Alkalihalobacterium alkalinitrilicum: one gene and its partner. The protein of the gene in region 1 interacts with the protein of each later gene in a pairwise test. Links are inferred from orthologs where the notes say so. Each region holds a gene or a part of one and is shown on either strand. Other genes may lie near its edges.

The links. Proteins that work in one complex are often made in the same cells at the same time.
Region 2: the proteins of grpE (region 1) and groL interact in binary tests that used the Escherichia coli proteins (3 or more experiments, as listed by UniProt). The link is inferred for Alkalihalobacterium alkalinitrilicum from one-to-one orthologs.

The regions. Positions count from the first base shown.
Region 1 is NZ_KV917368.1:2,664,636-2,672,520, forward strand. Bases 1-2,741 are described here. They hold grpE (nucleotide exchange factor GrpE), read right to left. Parts: upstream 1,786-2,741; coding sequence 1,216-1,785; downstream 1-1,215. Other genes in these bases: dnaK (molecular chaperone DnaK), read right to left, coding at 1-1,161; hrcA (heat-inducible transcriptional repressor HrcA), read right to left, coding at 1,886-2,741. In the rest of the region: more of hrcA, read right to left, coding at 2,742-2,917; radical SAM family heme chaperone HemW, read right to left, coding at 3,003-4,148; lepA (translation elongation factor 4), read right to left, coding at 4,357-6,192; BK574_RS12820 (DUF3679 domain-containing protein), read right to left, coding at 6,334-6,732; BK574_RS12825 (stage II sporulation protein P), read right to left, coding at 6,778-7,885. UniProt on the Escherichia coli protein: Participates actively in the response to hyperosmotic and heat shock by preventing the aggregation of stress-denatured proteins, in association with DnaK and GrpE. It is the nucleotide exchange factor for DnaK and may function as a thermosensor.
Region 2 is NZ_KV917368.1:3,449,740-3,455,355, reverse strand. Bases 2,620-5,616 are described here. They hold groL (chaperonin GroEL), read left to right. Parts: upstream 2,620-3,297; coding sequence 3,298-4,935; downstream 4,936-5,616. Other genes in these bases: groES (co-chaperone GroES), read left to right, coding at 2,958-3,242. In the rest of the region: BK574_RS16640 (DHA2 family efflux MFS transporter permease subunit), read left to right, coding at 11-1,429; BK574_RS16635 (YdiK family protein), read right to left, coding at 1,667-1,861; BK574_RS16630 (CPBP family intramembrane glutamic endopeptidase), read right to left, coding at 1,858-2,574.

The DNA of each region.
Region 1 (7,885 bases):
AATTGTAGTGTTACGATCAATTAATTTTGTAAATACGCCACCCATTGTTTCAATTCCTAGTGATAACGGTGTTACGTCTAGTAAAACAACATCTTTAACGTCCCCTGTTAACACACCAGCTTGAACCGCAGCACCAAGTGCTACAACCTCATCTGGATTTACTCCTTTATGCGGATCTTTCCCAGTTAGTTTTTTAATTGCGTCTTGAACCGCAGGGATACGAGTTGATCCACCAACTAGAACTACACGGTCGATTTCGCTAGCAGAAAGACCTGAATCTTGAAGTGCACGACGTGTTGGGCCTAATGTACGCTCAACTAAGTCAGCTGATAACTCTTCAAATTTAGCACGGCTTAAGCTTAACTCTAAGTGTTTTGGACCAGTTGCATCAGCCGTAATGAATGGTAGTGAAATTTGAGTTTGTGTTACACCAGAAAGATCTTTTTTCGCTTTCTCAGCAGCGTCTTTTAAACGTTGCATCGCCATTTTATCTTGAGAAAGATCAATACCGTTATCTTTTTTAAATTGTTCTACTAAATAGTCAATGATAACTTGGTCAAAGTCATCTCCACCAAGCTTGTTATCACCAGATGTCGCTTTAACTTCGAAGAAACCATCACCTAACTCAAGGATTGAAACGTCAAACGTTCCACCACCAAGGTCATATACAAGGATTGTTTGATCTTCTTCTTTTTCTAAACCGTATGCAAGTGCCGCTGCAGTTGGTTCATTGACAATACGTTCAACTTCTAAGCCAGCAATTTTACCAGCGTCTTTAGTAGCTTGACGTTGAGCGTCGTTGAAATAAGCCGGAACTGTAATAACCGCTTTTGTTACAGTCTCACCTAAATAGCTTTCAGCGTCTGATTTTAATTTTTGTAAAATGATAGCTGATAGTTCTTGAGGGCTAAATTGTTTGCCTTCGATTTCTTCTTTATGGTCTGTACCCATATGACGTTTGATTGAAATTACAGTATTTGGGTTTGTAATCGCTTGACGTTTTGCCACTTCCCCAACTAAACGCTCACCATCTTTAAACGCAACAACTGAAGGCGTCGTACGGTTTCCTTCTGCATTAGGAATGACAACCGCTTCTCCACCTTCCATAACTGCAACACATGAGTTTGTTGTACCTAAGTCTATCCCGATAACTTTGCTCATTTTGTAACTCCTCCATTTCAAATCAATTCAATTTTTTAATCTTATATGTAGTGGTTAACCATTGACTTTAACCATCGACGGTCTAATCACTCGATCTTTTAGCTTATACCCTTTTTGGAATTCTTCAATGACCGTATTTGGTTCGTGTTCATCCGAATCCACTTGCATTACCGCTTGGTGTAAATGCGGGTCAAATGTTTGTCCCACAGCTTCAATAACTTCGACACCTTCTTTTTGCATCGCATCTTGAAGTTGACGATGAACCATTTCCATTCCTTGTAGTAATGTCTTTGTTTCATCATTTGTTGGCTCAACCGCTAAAGCTCGCTCAAAATTATCTAATACTGATAATAATTCTTCGACTAGACTTTGTGCTCTATATTTAGCAGCCGCTTCTTTCTCTTCTTTCGTACGACGACGGAAGTTATCGAAGTCGGCATGAGTTCGTAACAAACGACTATTTAAATCTGATACTTGTTGTTCTAGTTCATTTATTTTTTGTTGTTCTTCCGAAAGTTCCTCTGTAACTTCCGTTTGTTCAACATCACTTTCAGGTTGTTCATTTACTTCATCGTTATTTTGATCCTCAACGATAGTTTCGGTTTGATTTTTTTCTTGTTCCAACCTGTTCACCTCCCATAATTTAAAAGTCATATAGTAGAATGACATGACTTTTAGCTGTGGGAAAAACACCCCCCACAACTAATTGTCAATATTACCATTCTTACCCTCTTTGATACAAGTGAGTTAATAATTTCGTTAAATCTTTTGAAATATAATCAACGAGCCCAATGACTCGACGATATTCCATCCTTGTAGGACCGAGAATCCCTACAGTTCCCACATGTTTTCCACCAATAGAGTAAGTGGCAGTAATAATACTACAATTTTCCAGAGCATCAATATTTGTTTCATGCCCAATTTTCACTTGAACCCCAGATGCTTCTGAACGAAAGATTTGCTGTACAAGTGTGTCTTCTTCTAATATGTTCAAAAGGTGTCTAACTTTTTCAACATCTCGAAATTCTGGTTGTGTTAATAAATTGGTTTTCCCACCATAAAAAACCTTATCATTTCGGTCTGGTTGCAATGTGGATTGAAACATTTTTAAAACTTCTGAGTAGTTATTGAGATGTTCTTTAAAAATGTTTGCTACTTCACTATTTAGTTTGTCCCGTAATTGATAGAGTGGTACTCCTTTTAGACGGTCATTTAAGATATTGACGACTTTCTCCATTTCTGAAGGGTCCATTCCTTCTGGAATAGTAATCGAAAAGTTCTCAACATGGCCTGTATCCGTCACGAGTATAAAAACAGCTTTCCGTTCTGAAAGTGGAATAATTTGTACATGCTTTAAACAAGCTTCAAACATTTCAGGACCTAGGACAATCGAAATATAGCTCGTAACTTGTGACAATATTTTCGCTGACTGTTGGATTACTTGCTCAGCTTCTTCTTTCTTACTTGAAAATAAGGTCTCCACCTTTTCAATTTCAGCACCTGTTAGTCGTTGAGGCATTAACAAGTGATCAACATAATAGCGATACCCCTTATGTGACGGTATTCGTCCAGCAGAACTATGTGGCTTTTCGATATAGCCTTGTTCCTCTAAATCAGCCATTTCGTTACGAATGGTCGCTGCACTATACTCAACGTCATTACGTTTTGAAATGCTGCGCGAACCAACAGGCTCTGCAGAACGAATATAATCATCAACGATAGCCTGCAAAATTAACAATTGTCGTTCTGTCAACATCCCAAATCACCTCTGTTAGCACTCTATTCGTTCGAGTGCTAAATCTAAAATAAAATTATCAAATAGGACTTTTTTTGTCAACTAATTAGTCACCAACGACTAAAAATTGTTCAAACACTTCATTTGCCAAAAAGACACCTTTTTTGGTTAACTTTATTCTGTCACGGTCAATCTCTAGTAACTGATTTTCCACTAACCGCTGAATTTGCTCACGATAAATTTCCATTACTTCAACCCCGAAGCGTTTTTTAAATTTTTGTTGAGACACGCCTTCGAGTTTCCGTAACCCCATAAACATTTCTTCCTCTCTCTTTTCATTTTCACTAAGAGAATGACTCTCTACCCTTGCTTGGTTGGTTGCATCGATCGATTGTATATATTTTTGAACAGGGCCAATATTGGCATATCGAACCCCTTCGATATATCCGTGGGCTCCCGCACCCACCCCAAAATATTCCTCATTATTCCAGTAAATGAGATTATGCTTACTTTCATAACCTCGTTTTGCAAAATTACTAATTTCATACTGGTGATAGCCATGCTGATTCATTTGATCGATGAGTAATTCATACATGATTGCTTCTTCATCTTCAGATGGAAGGGGCAACTTCCCTTTTCGAAGGAGGTTATAGAAAACCGTCTTTTCTTCAACTTTTAAAGAATAAGCGGAAAAATGTTCTATTTCTAAAGCGAACGCTTTTTGCAGTGTATCTTTATACGATGTCAACGATTGCGTTGGAAGGCCAAACATTAAGTCGACGGTCAAATTATTAAAACCTTTTTGTCTAGCAAGGTCGATTGTCTTATAAATATCTTCAGGTTGATGTGTTCGACCAATCTTTTCTAACAAGGATGGATCAAACGTCTGGAGGCCAATACTCAGCCGATTAACACCGTAATGATGGAGAACAGTCAGTTGTTCTTCTGTAAGACCTCCAGGATTAACTTCAACTGTCCATTCTTTTAATGAATCGGATAAAGAGAAGTGTTGGTGCAAACTAATTAACACCTTTTCTAACTGTTGAGGTGATAATGCAGTAGGTGTCCCTCCACCAATGTAAATCGTTTCAATCGGTTCTTTTAAAAACTGATTAGCCGCCTCCTTCATTTCACTATCGAGTGCGGATACATATTCATCCACAGGTTGTCCATGCAAAAACACTTTATTAAAGTCACAGTAATGACAAATGTGTTCACAAAAAGGAATATGAACGTAAATCGCCGTCGGCATTATGTACCTACTTTCTATCGAAAAAAATTTATTGTTTATAAGGCAGTTTATTAGCCAGTTTTGAATGATATTGTCCGCAATCCCTAGTTAATTGGCCAAGTTGTGAACTGACTAAATTTAGCTCTTGTTTCTCAAATTTGTAAAAAACCGCAGGGGATTTATGCCTGCGGTAATGTCTAGTCATTATAATTATACAAAAGATGAATTTCTATTTCGATGGATTTGAGTCATCCATTCGTAATACCGCCATAAATGCTTCTTGTGGCACTTCAACACTTCCAACGCTCTTCATCCGTTTTTTACCTTCTTTTTGCTTTTCAAGAAGTTTACGCTTACGAGAAATGTCCCCACCATAACATTTAGCTAATACGTTTTTACGCATCGCTTTAATTGTTGAACGAGCAATAATTTTTTGTCCTAAACTTGCTTGAACAGGAACCTCGAAATGTTGTCGAGGAATAAGTACCTTCAATTTTTCCACGATGATTTTTCCACGGTCATATGCCGAATCGCGGTGAACAATGATAGACAACGCATCTACTTTTTCCGCATTTAATAAAATATCCATTTTCACAAGTTTCGATTCTTTAAAACCAATTAACTCATAATCAAATGAAGCATATCCTTTTGTATTAGACTTTAACTGATCAAAGAAATCATAAACAATTTCTGATAACGGAATTTCATATACGATCGACACTCGATTTTCATCTAAATATTGCATATCAATAAATATTCCCCGCTTACCTTGACAAAGCTCCATAACAGCTCCAACATAATCGTTCGGAACCATTACTTTTGCTTTTACATACGGTTCTTCAATTCGCTCAATCTTTTGTGGATCTGGCATTTTCGATGGATTATCAATTTCTAATACTTCTCCATCCGTTTGGTAAACGTGATACACAACACTAGGTGCTGTCGTTATAAGGTCTATATTAAATTCTCTTTCAATACGCTCTTGAATGATTTCCATGTGTAGAAGCCCTAAGAAACCACAACGGAAACCAAAACCTAATGCTTGCGATGTTTCTGGTTCAAACTGCAGTGAAGCATCGTTTAGTTGAAGTCGCTCTAGCGCTTCACGTAAATCATTATAATCGGCCGTATCAATTGGATAAATACCACAGAAAACCATCGGATTCATTTTACGATAACCAGGAAGTGGAGCATCCGCTGGTGTTTCTGCTAATGTGATCGTATCACCGACTCGACAGTCACTTACATTTTTAACCGATGCTGTTAAGAAACCTACATCACCTACTGTCAGTTCATCCCGACGGGTCGGCTTTGGCGTATACACACCCACTTCATTAACTTCAAACTCTTTACCTGTTGCCATCATTTTAATTTTTTGCCCAGCTTTAACTGTTCCATCAATAATTCGAATATACGCAATTACCCCGCGGTACGAATCGTATAAGGAGTCAAAAATTAGCGCTTTTAATGGGGCCTCAGGGTCACCCGTTGGTGCAGGTACTTTCTCTACAACTTGTTCTAAAATTTCTTCAATACCGATACCATTTTTCGCAGATGCCAGAACTGCTTCCGATGCATCTAAACCAATGACATCTTCAACTTCTTTTTTCACCCGCTCAGGTTCAGCACTTGGTAGATCGATCTTATTAATTATAGGCAAGATTTCTAAATCATTGTCTAAAGCTAAATAAACGTTTGCAAGTGTTTGGGCTTCAATACCTTGAGCTGCATCGACAATAAGTAGAGCTCCTTCACAAGCCGCAAGACTTCGTGAAACTTCGTACGTAAAATCTACGTGTCCTGGTGTATCAATAAGATGGAAAATATATTCTTCTCCATCACTTGCTTTATAAGTAAGCTGTACGGCGTTTAATTTTATCGTAATACCACGTTCTCGTTCTAAGTCCATTGAATCGAGAATTTGTTCTTTCATTTCTCGTTGCGTCAACGCACTCGTTTTTTCTAGTATTCGGTCCGCTAACGTTGATTTTCCATGATCAATATGAGCAATGATCGAAAAGTTCCTGATTTTCGATCTACGCACTAAACGTTGTTCTTTATTCATAGTCATTATCACTCCTATATGCACTAAGTTTGATTATACCAATGTGTTGCCCTTCCTTCAATAACCGTAGTGAACTGAAGCAAAAAAAAACTAACGAACCTCTGACGTATTGACAGAAATTCGTTAGTGTAAACACTCGATTTACTTATTCAACCATCCATGAATTAGCCCTGTTATCGCTGAGACGGTATGAGAGACGATCATTTCTAAAATGTCTCCTATGCTTGAGCCAAGCTCCGAATAAAAGTTAAATGCCCCGACATCCGTTGCTCGTTGTTGTTTTTCTAGTAATTCTTTCGTTGTTACTTCTGGCTTGTCTTTCGCTTGTTCTTTATTAGTCAATTCGATCGGTAATTGTTCCACTGGTTCTGCTTCTACTTTTCCAGGTGAGGGGGAAGGAGTTACTTCTACTGTCGTCTCTACTACATCATTTTTTCCAAATAAGCTTAATGTTCCTTCATTTGCATGGTGGATTCCAAAAACAATTCCAAATAACAAAACCGTTAGTATGAAAAATGTCTTTAGCAGAAATTTCGTCATCCCTCTTCCTCCTCTTAATGAAAAATCATCCTGACTGCTTTAAAACTAATCTGATGAAACCTTTGCTTGTTCCCAGTAGAAATCGCTAAATACTTCTGCAAAAGCGTCAGCTGAACGGAAGGCTTCCTCTACAGAATTCTCGACTCCACCAAACTCAATTAAGATCGAGTTATTAGATAAGTCTTGATTGTAAACGCCATTTCTTCCGATCCCACCCATTTCAACAACCCCTCGACTTAAGCCAGGGTATTTTTGCTCTAATCGATGGTGTAAGTCTTTCGCTAACTTTAAATTATGATCTTTATTTCGATTATCTCTTCCGATAACAAAATAAATTCGAGCATAATGCTCACCATTAATTGTCACGGTCGTCTTATCCCTTAGCAAAGAGTCACGATGTAAATCAAAGAAGAATTCAAGCTGGTCGTTTTCTGCTATCGCTTCTTTTACAAATTCTCGCGAAGCGTCGTAGGATCTTGGATAACTCCAATCTCTTTGAGTTAAAATACTTTGAATATCTGTTTTATCAACATCTGTTCCAATACCATGATTTTGTAGAGATTGACCTAACCTTTCTCCTACAAGTGAGATATTAACTTCAGAATGCCAAGCTTCGTTAGGATTCGTAACACCTTTTAACTCTGGTAAGAATGATTCACGGGTGTGTGAATGAATAATGTGAACTACTTTTCGATCACCTGTCGTCATTTCAGGTTGCGATTGTTGATCAGTTGGCTTGTCCAAACCTTCAAATGCTGTTGTCGATGCTTCTCTTTCCGCCATCAACACTTCCATTGGGGGTGCCGATTCGATCGGCATATTCGTATAGTCAGACCCTTCCCCAGCTACGATGATATTAGCATCAAACAAGGCAAATCCAGGTAACTCTCGTCCTAATAAACTTCTGGGGTCATCTGGATTAATACTCGTTAACACTTCAAATGCGAGACTAGACAGATCTGGTGGCTCACTGTCTTCTGGTAAAGCTTGCTGAAAATATTTATTTTGCATTCCCATTAAATACACAAGGTTTTCCCCGTTCATTTGGGTTGTCCAATTATGAACCGTTGAAGAGGCCATGCCATAACCTGGATCAATCGACGTTAGCATCCCCGTGAAAATAAACACAGCCATAATTCCAACGATAATAAAA
Region 2 (5,616 bases), 790 kb from region 1 along the record:
TGGTATTCATATGAGTAATATATCAGAAAAGTGGATGGTCGTCATTGCTGTATTGATTGGGACGTTCACGTTAATCTTAAATAATAGTATGCTCAACCCTGCTGTACCACAGCTCATGACTGTATTCGATACAGATGCGGTTTCTACAGGATGGGTCATTACGATTTTCATGGTAACAATGGGGATGACCATGCCCCTAACGGGTTTCCTCGGTGATAAATGGGGTAAGAAACGGTTATATATTATCGGACTAGGTATTTTTGTAGTAGGTTCGATTCTTGGTACTTTTTCATGGAACCTTTCATCTCTCATCATTTTTAGAGGTATACAAGGAGTAGGTGGGGGCATTATGATGCCTTTATCGATGGCGCTTATTTTTGCTAATTTTCCCAAACAGGAAAGAGGAATGGCAACCGGGATATATGGTGTTGCGGCAATGATGGCCCCTACCATCGGTCCAACGATTGGTGGAATAATTATCGAAACGGGAAGTTGGCATTACTTATTTTTATGTAATGTTCCTTTTGGGTTATTAGGAATTTGGTTTGCTTCGAAATATTTAAAAGAAACGGAAATGAATTCGAAAATTACATTTGATCGTTGGGGATTTATAACGGTTACTATCGGTGTTGGTTTAATTCTTCTTGCACTTGGCCGTACCTCAAGTCTTGAACATCTTACGAATGCTCTAAATATTAGTTTTATCGTTATTGGATCTGTTTGTTTAGTTTTATTTATTATGATAGAGAAAAAACAAAAGTATCCATTACTAGATTTAACGATATTTAAAATTACCCCATATTCTCTGAGTGTTTGTGTTTCAGGAGTGATGTCGATCGGTTTGTTCGGGGGTGTATTTTTGATCCCGCTACTACTACAAAATGTGTATGGTTTTAACGCCATTGTCACGGGTCTCGTATTTTTGCCTACCGCTTTATTAATGGGAATTTTTATGACCGTAGGTGGACGTATTTTAGATCAGCGTGGAGGAACAGGGGTTATTACTACTGGGCTAATTATTTCAACAATTTGTACATTTTTATTAGGCTCTTTGACAATGGAAACGTCCCTTGCATTTATTATCATTCTTATGGCTATTAGGGGAGTAGGGTTTGGACTTTCAAGTATGCCTGCAACAACCGCTGGTATGAATGCAATACCAGAGCAATTCATTTCTCGTGGCTCGGCCATGAATAATGTATTGCGCCAAATGAGTTCAGCCTTAGGGATCGTATTCATTTCTATTTATTATGAAGTAAGAAAAGCACAATTATATGGAATTGAAGAGTCGGTTGAAGCAGCTAACTTACAAGCCATTAATGAAGGATTTATTATTTTAGCTGTGTTAACTGCGATTACAGTTCCTTTAGGTTATTTACTCGGAAAAACCGCAAAAGAAATGCCCACGCAGGAAAAAAATGTTTCATAACTAAAGACAAGAAAGAGAGCACTCCTTTTTGAAGCGAGTGTTCTTTTCTGTTAGAAGCAGAGCAATAAGTTCGCGTTTATGTAAGATAATGGTACCGACCCATTTATGAAATAGATTACAAAAGTTGTTTTATTGATGAAATAAAAAGAAAGGCTAGCACTTAAGTTAGACCAGCCCTTCTTAATTTATACGAACATAAGTATTAAATAAATGTTTAATTAATACTTATGTTCCTGTTTATTTAGACTTTTTTATAGATTTTCTCATTTGAAAAAATCGATAGGCCATCATAAAATCAACGGCTGATAAACCGATAAAAAGGTATGTCCAAAAATTCCAGCCTGCTACTTGGACATTTTGAATCGCTAAATAGGTGAACATGACACCTATTAAGGCATAGACGAGCGCCATAAATGTAGGAGACGTTCTCATACTATAAATCCTCCAATAAATGATTGTATTTGCTCTAGTTGTCGTTGTAATTCATCTAGTCTTTCTCCATAGATAACATGGACTAAAACAGCTATGGTATTCATAGCAACATGTGCGATAATCGGTACTAGAATTCGTTTTGTTTTCACATAGAGATAAGCAAAAACAAACGCAAGAGCAGTGTAAACTAATATGTAGTCTAAATCCATGTGCACGAGAGCGAAAATTAATGAGCTGATAAGCGCAGCGATAATAAAGTTATATTTTTTATAGAGTGAACCAAAAATAACTTGCCTAAATATAATCTCCTCAAGAATTGGGCCGATTACGGCCATAATGATGATAAACAATGGAAAGATACGGGCATATTCAGAGATTCGCTCTGTATTTTCAGATCCAGGTTCTACTCCTAATAGAAAAACTGAAATATAAATCGAAATGTATTGTGCTACAAATGCAAGGAGTACACCAAGCACCGACCACATCGCGGCTTCAGATTTAGAAGAACGGCCACGAACTTGATGGCGATTACGTATGTCAGGTAGGAGTAAAATTACGATAATCAATAATGCAGCTGAAAAACTAATGGTACTCCAAATCCCTGGAATTCTTTCCAAAGGTATATCCATAAGTTTCAATAATGGAACACCAATAAAAGCAGACATATGCATGGCGATATATGTAATTAATACCCACCAATAGCGTTTAGACACGATATAATTCCCCTTTTGAATAGACGTAGTGTTTTTCATGAACAATGTATTTTCCATTTTATCATACTTATTTACAAAATAAGAAGGAATGGGGCTTAACAATAAAGAAGAAGTTTAAGTCCAATTTTGTGTTAGAAAACTTTCAGTAAGTAGTTTATAAAACAACTCATTTGGTTATTCTAGTGAAGGCTTTTGTTCAATATTACAAGTTGTAATATTAATTTTACAAAAAAAATTATTCAAAGTACTTGCAAAAAAAAATATGAATGATTATTATAATAATGGAATTAGCACTCAACCAAACAGAGTGCTAACAAAAACTCCTCACCCTAAAATTTTACATAAATTGAGGAGAAAAAAATATTTTAAGGAGGTTGTTTTCCTTGTTAAAGCCATTAGGTGATCGTGTTGTAATTGAGTTAGTTGAGACAGAAGAAAAGACTGCAAGTGGTATCGTACTTCCAGACTCTGCGAAGGAAAAACCACAAGAAGGTAAAATTGTTGCAGTAGGTACAGGTCGCGTACTTGAAAATGGTGAGCGTGTTGCTCTTGAAGTGAAGGAAGGCGACAAAGTAATTTTCTCTAAATACGCAGGTACTGAAGTGAAGTACGAAGGTAATGAATATTTAGTTTTACGTGAAAGTGACGTATTAGCTATTCTTGGTTAATCAAAACGATAAAACATGATAAAACATATTAAGATCATTTTAGGAGGTTGAAACGATGGCAAAAGATATTAAATTCAGTGAAGACGCTCGTCGCTCTATGCTTCGTGGTGTAGATGCATTAGCAAATGCTGTTAAAGTAACATTAGGACCAAAAGGACGTAACGTTGTTCTTGAAAAGAAGTTCGGTTCTCCTTTAATTACTAATGATGGTGTAACAATTGCTAAAGAAATTGAACTTGAAGATCCGTTTGAAAATATGGGTGCAAAGTTAGTTGCTGAAGTTGCTAGCAAAACGAACGACATTGCTGGTGATGGTACGACAACGGCAACTGTTCTTGCGCAAGCAATGATCCGTGAAGGGTTAAAGAACGTAACATCTGGTGCAAACCCAATGGTTATCCGTAAAGGGATTGAAAAAGCAACTCGTGTTGCTGTTGAAGAATTACAAAACATCTCTAAGCCAATCGAAGGTAAAGAGTCTATCGCTCAAGTAGCGGCAATCTCTTCTGCTGACGATGAAGTTGGTAAAATTATTGCAGAAGCAATGGAGCGCGTTGGTAACGATGGTGTTATCACAATTGAAGAGTCAAAAGGATTTACAACTGAGCTTGAAGTTGTAGAAGGTATGCAATTTGACCGTGGATATGCTTCGCCATACATGGTAACAGACTCTGATAAAATGGAAGCTGTTTTAGAAAACCCTTATGTTCTTATCACTGATAAGAAAATTGCAAGCATCCAAGAAGTATTACCTGTACTTGAGCAAGTGGTACAACAAGGTCGTCCAATCTTAATTATTGCTGAAGATGTTGAAGGTGAAGCGCTAGCAACATTAGTTGTTAACAAACTTCGTGGTACATTTAACGCTGTAGCTGTAAAAGCTCCTGGTTTTGGTGACCGTCGTAAAGCAATGCTAGAAGACATCGCAATCTTAACAGGTGGTGAAGTAATTACAGAAGACTTAGGATTAGATCTTAAATCTGCTGACATTACTCAACTTGGTCGCGCTGCAAAAGTTGTTGTAACAAAAGAAACAACAACGATCGTGGAAGGTGCAGGCGAGTCTGATAAAATTGCTGCTCGTGTAAACCAAATTAAAGCACAAGTAGAAGAAACAACTTCTGATTTTGATAAAGAAAAATTACAAGAGCGTTTAGCTAAATTAGCTGGCGGTGTAGCTGTTCTTAAAGTTGGTGCTGCTACCGAAACTGAAATGAAAGAGCGTAAACTTCGTATTGAAGATGCTCTAAACTCAACTCGTGCTGCGGTTGAAGAAGGTATCGTAGCTGGTGGTGGTACTGCATTAATGAACGTTTACAAAGCAGTAGCTGCTGTTCAAGCGGATGGCGATGAGCAAACAGGTGTAAACATCGTACTTCGTGCTTTAGAAGAGCCAGTTCGCCAAATTGCACACAATGCAGGGCTTGAAGGATCTGTTGTTGTTGAGCGCTTAAAAGGCGAAGCAGTTGGAGTAGGTTTCAACGCTGCAACGGGTGAGTGGGTAAATATGGTTGAAGCGGGTATCGTAGACCCAGCTAAAGTTACACGTTCTGCTCTTCAAAACGCAGCATCAGTATCAGCAATGTTCTTAACAACTGAAGCTGTAATCGCTGACCAACCAGATGAGAATGGTGGCGGAATGCCAGACATGGCTGGAATGGGTGGCATGGGTGGAATGGGCGGCATGATGTAATACGAAAAGCCGAAGCGACTGCTCAGAAACGGAGGAATCTGGACCATCCGACAAGTGGCGCTCATTGCCACGCAGGAGGATGGGAAGAGGCTGGAGTTTCTAGGAGTTGAGGCTGGACATCTGCCCCTCGAACCCCTGATATGACTGGGTTTGTTGGCAAGGTGAGAGTGAAATGTTAACATTTTGCTAACATTGAGGATAATTAACGGAGGCTTCTCATGAGTTCACTGAACTTTTGAGAGGCTTCTTTTTTCATTTCGTGGGTGACATGTAGATATACGTCTTTGGTTATTTAATCATCGGAATGGCCAAGTCGATCCATAATTTGTTCAAGCCCTACACCGGCTACTGCAAGAAGTGAAGTGTGTGTATGTCTTAAACTATGTGGTGTTAATTCTTTGTTTAAATTAGCAATGACAAGTAATCTAGCCATTCGGTTTTGAACGGTCTTGACGACAATGGGATAGCCATGCTGTCGTTCCATTTTGGCAAAGATAAAGTCCTTGTTATAGTAACTGTTACCTAATTGCTCGATGACTTTATTCTGAACCTTTTTGTGTTCTTTCAGAGCGTTGATGACATCTTCATCCACAACAATTTTCCGCCTAGACTTTCGGGTTTTCGGTGGGACTAATTGATACTCGACGGTATTATTATTGGGGTTGTAATACGTTTTGGTAA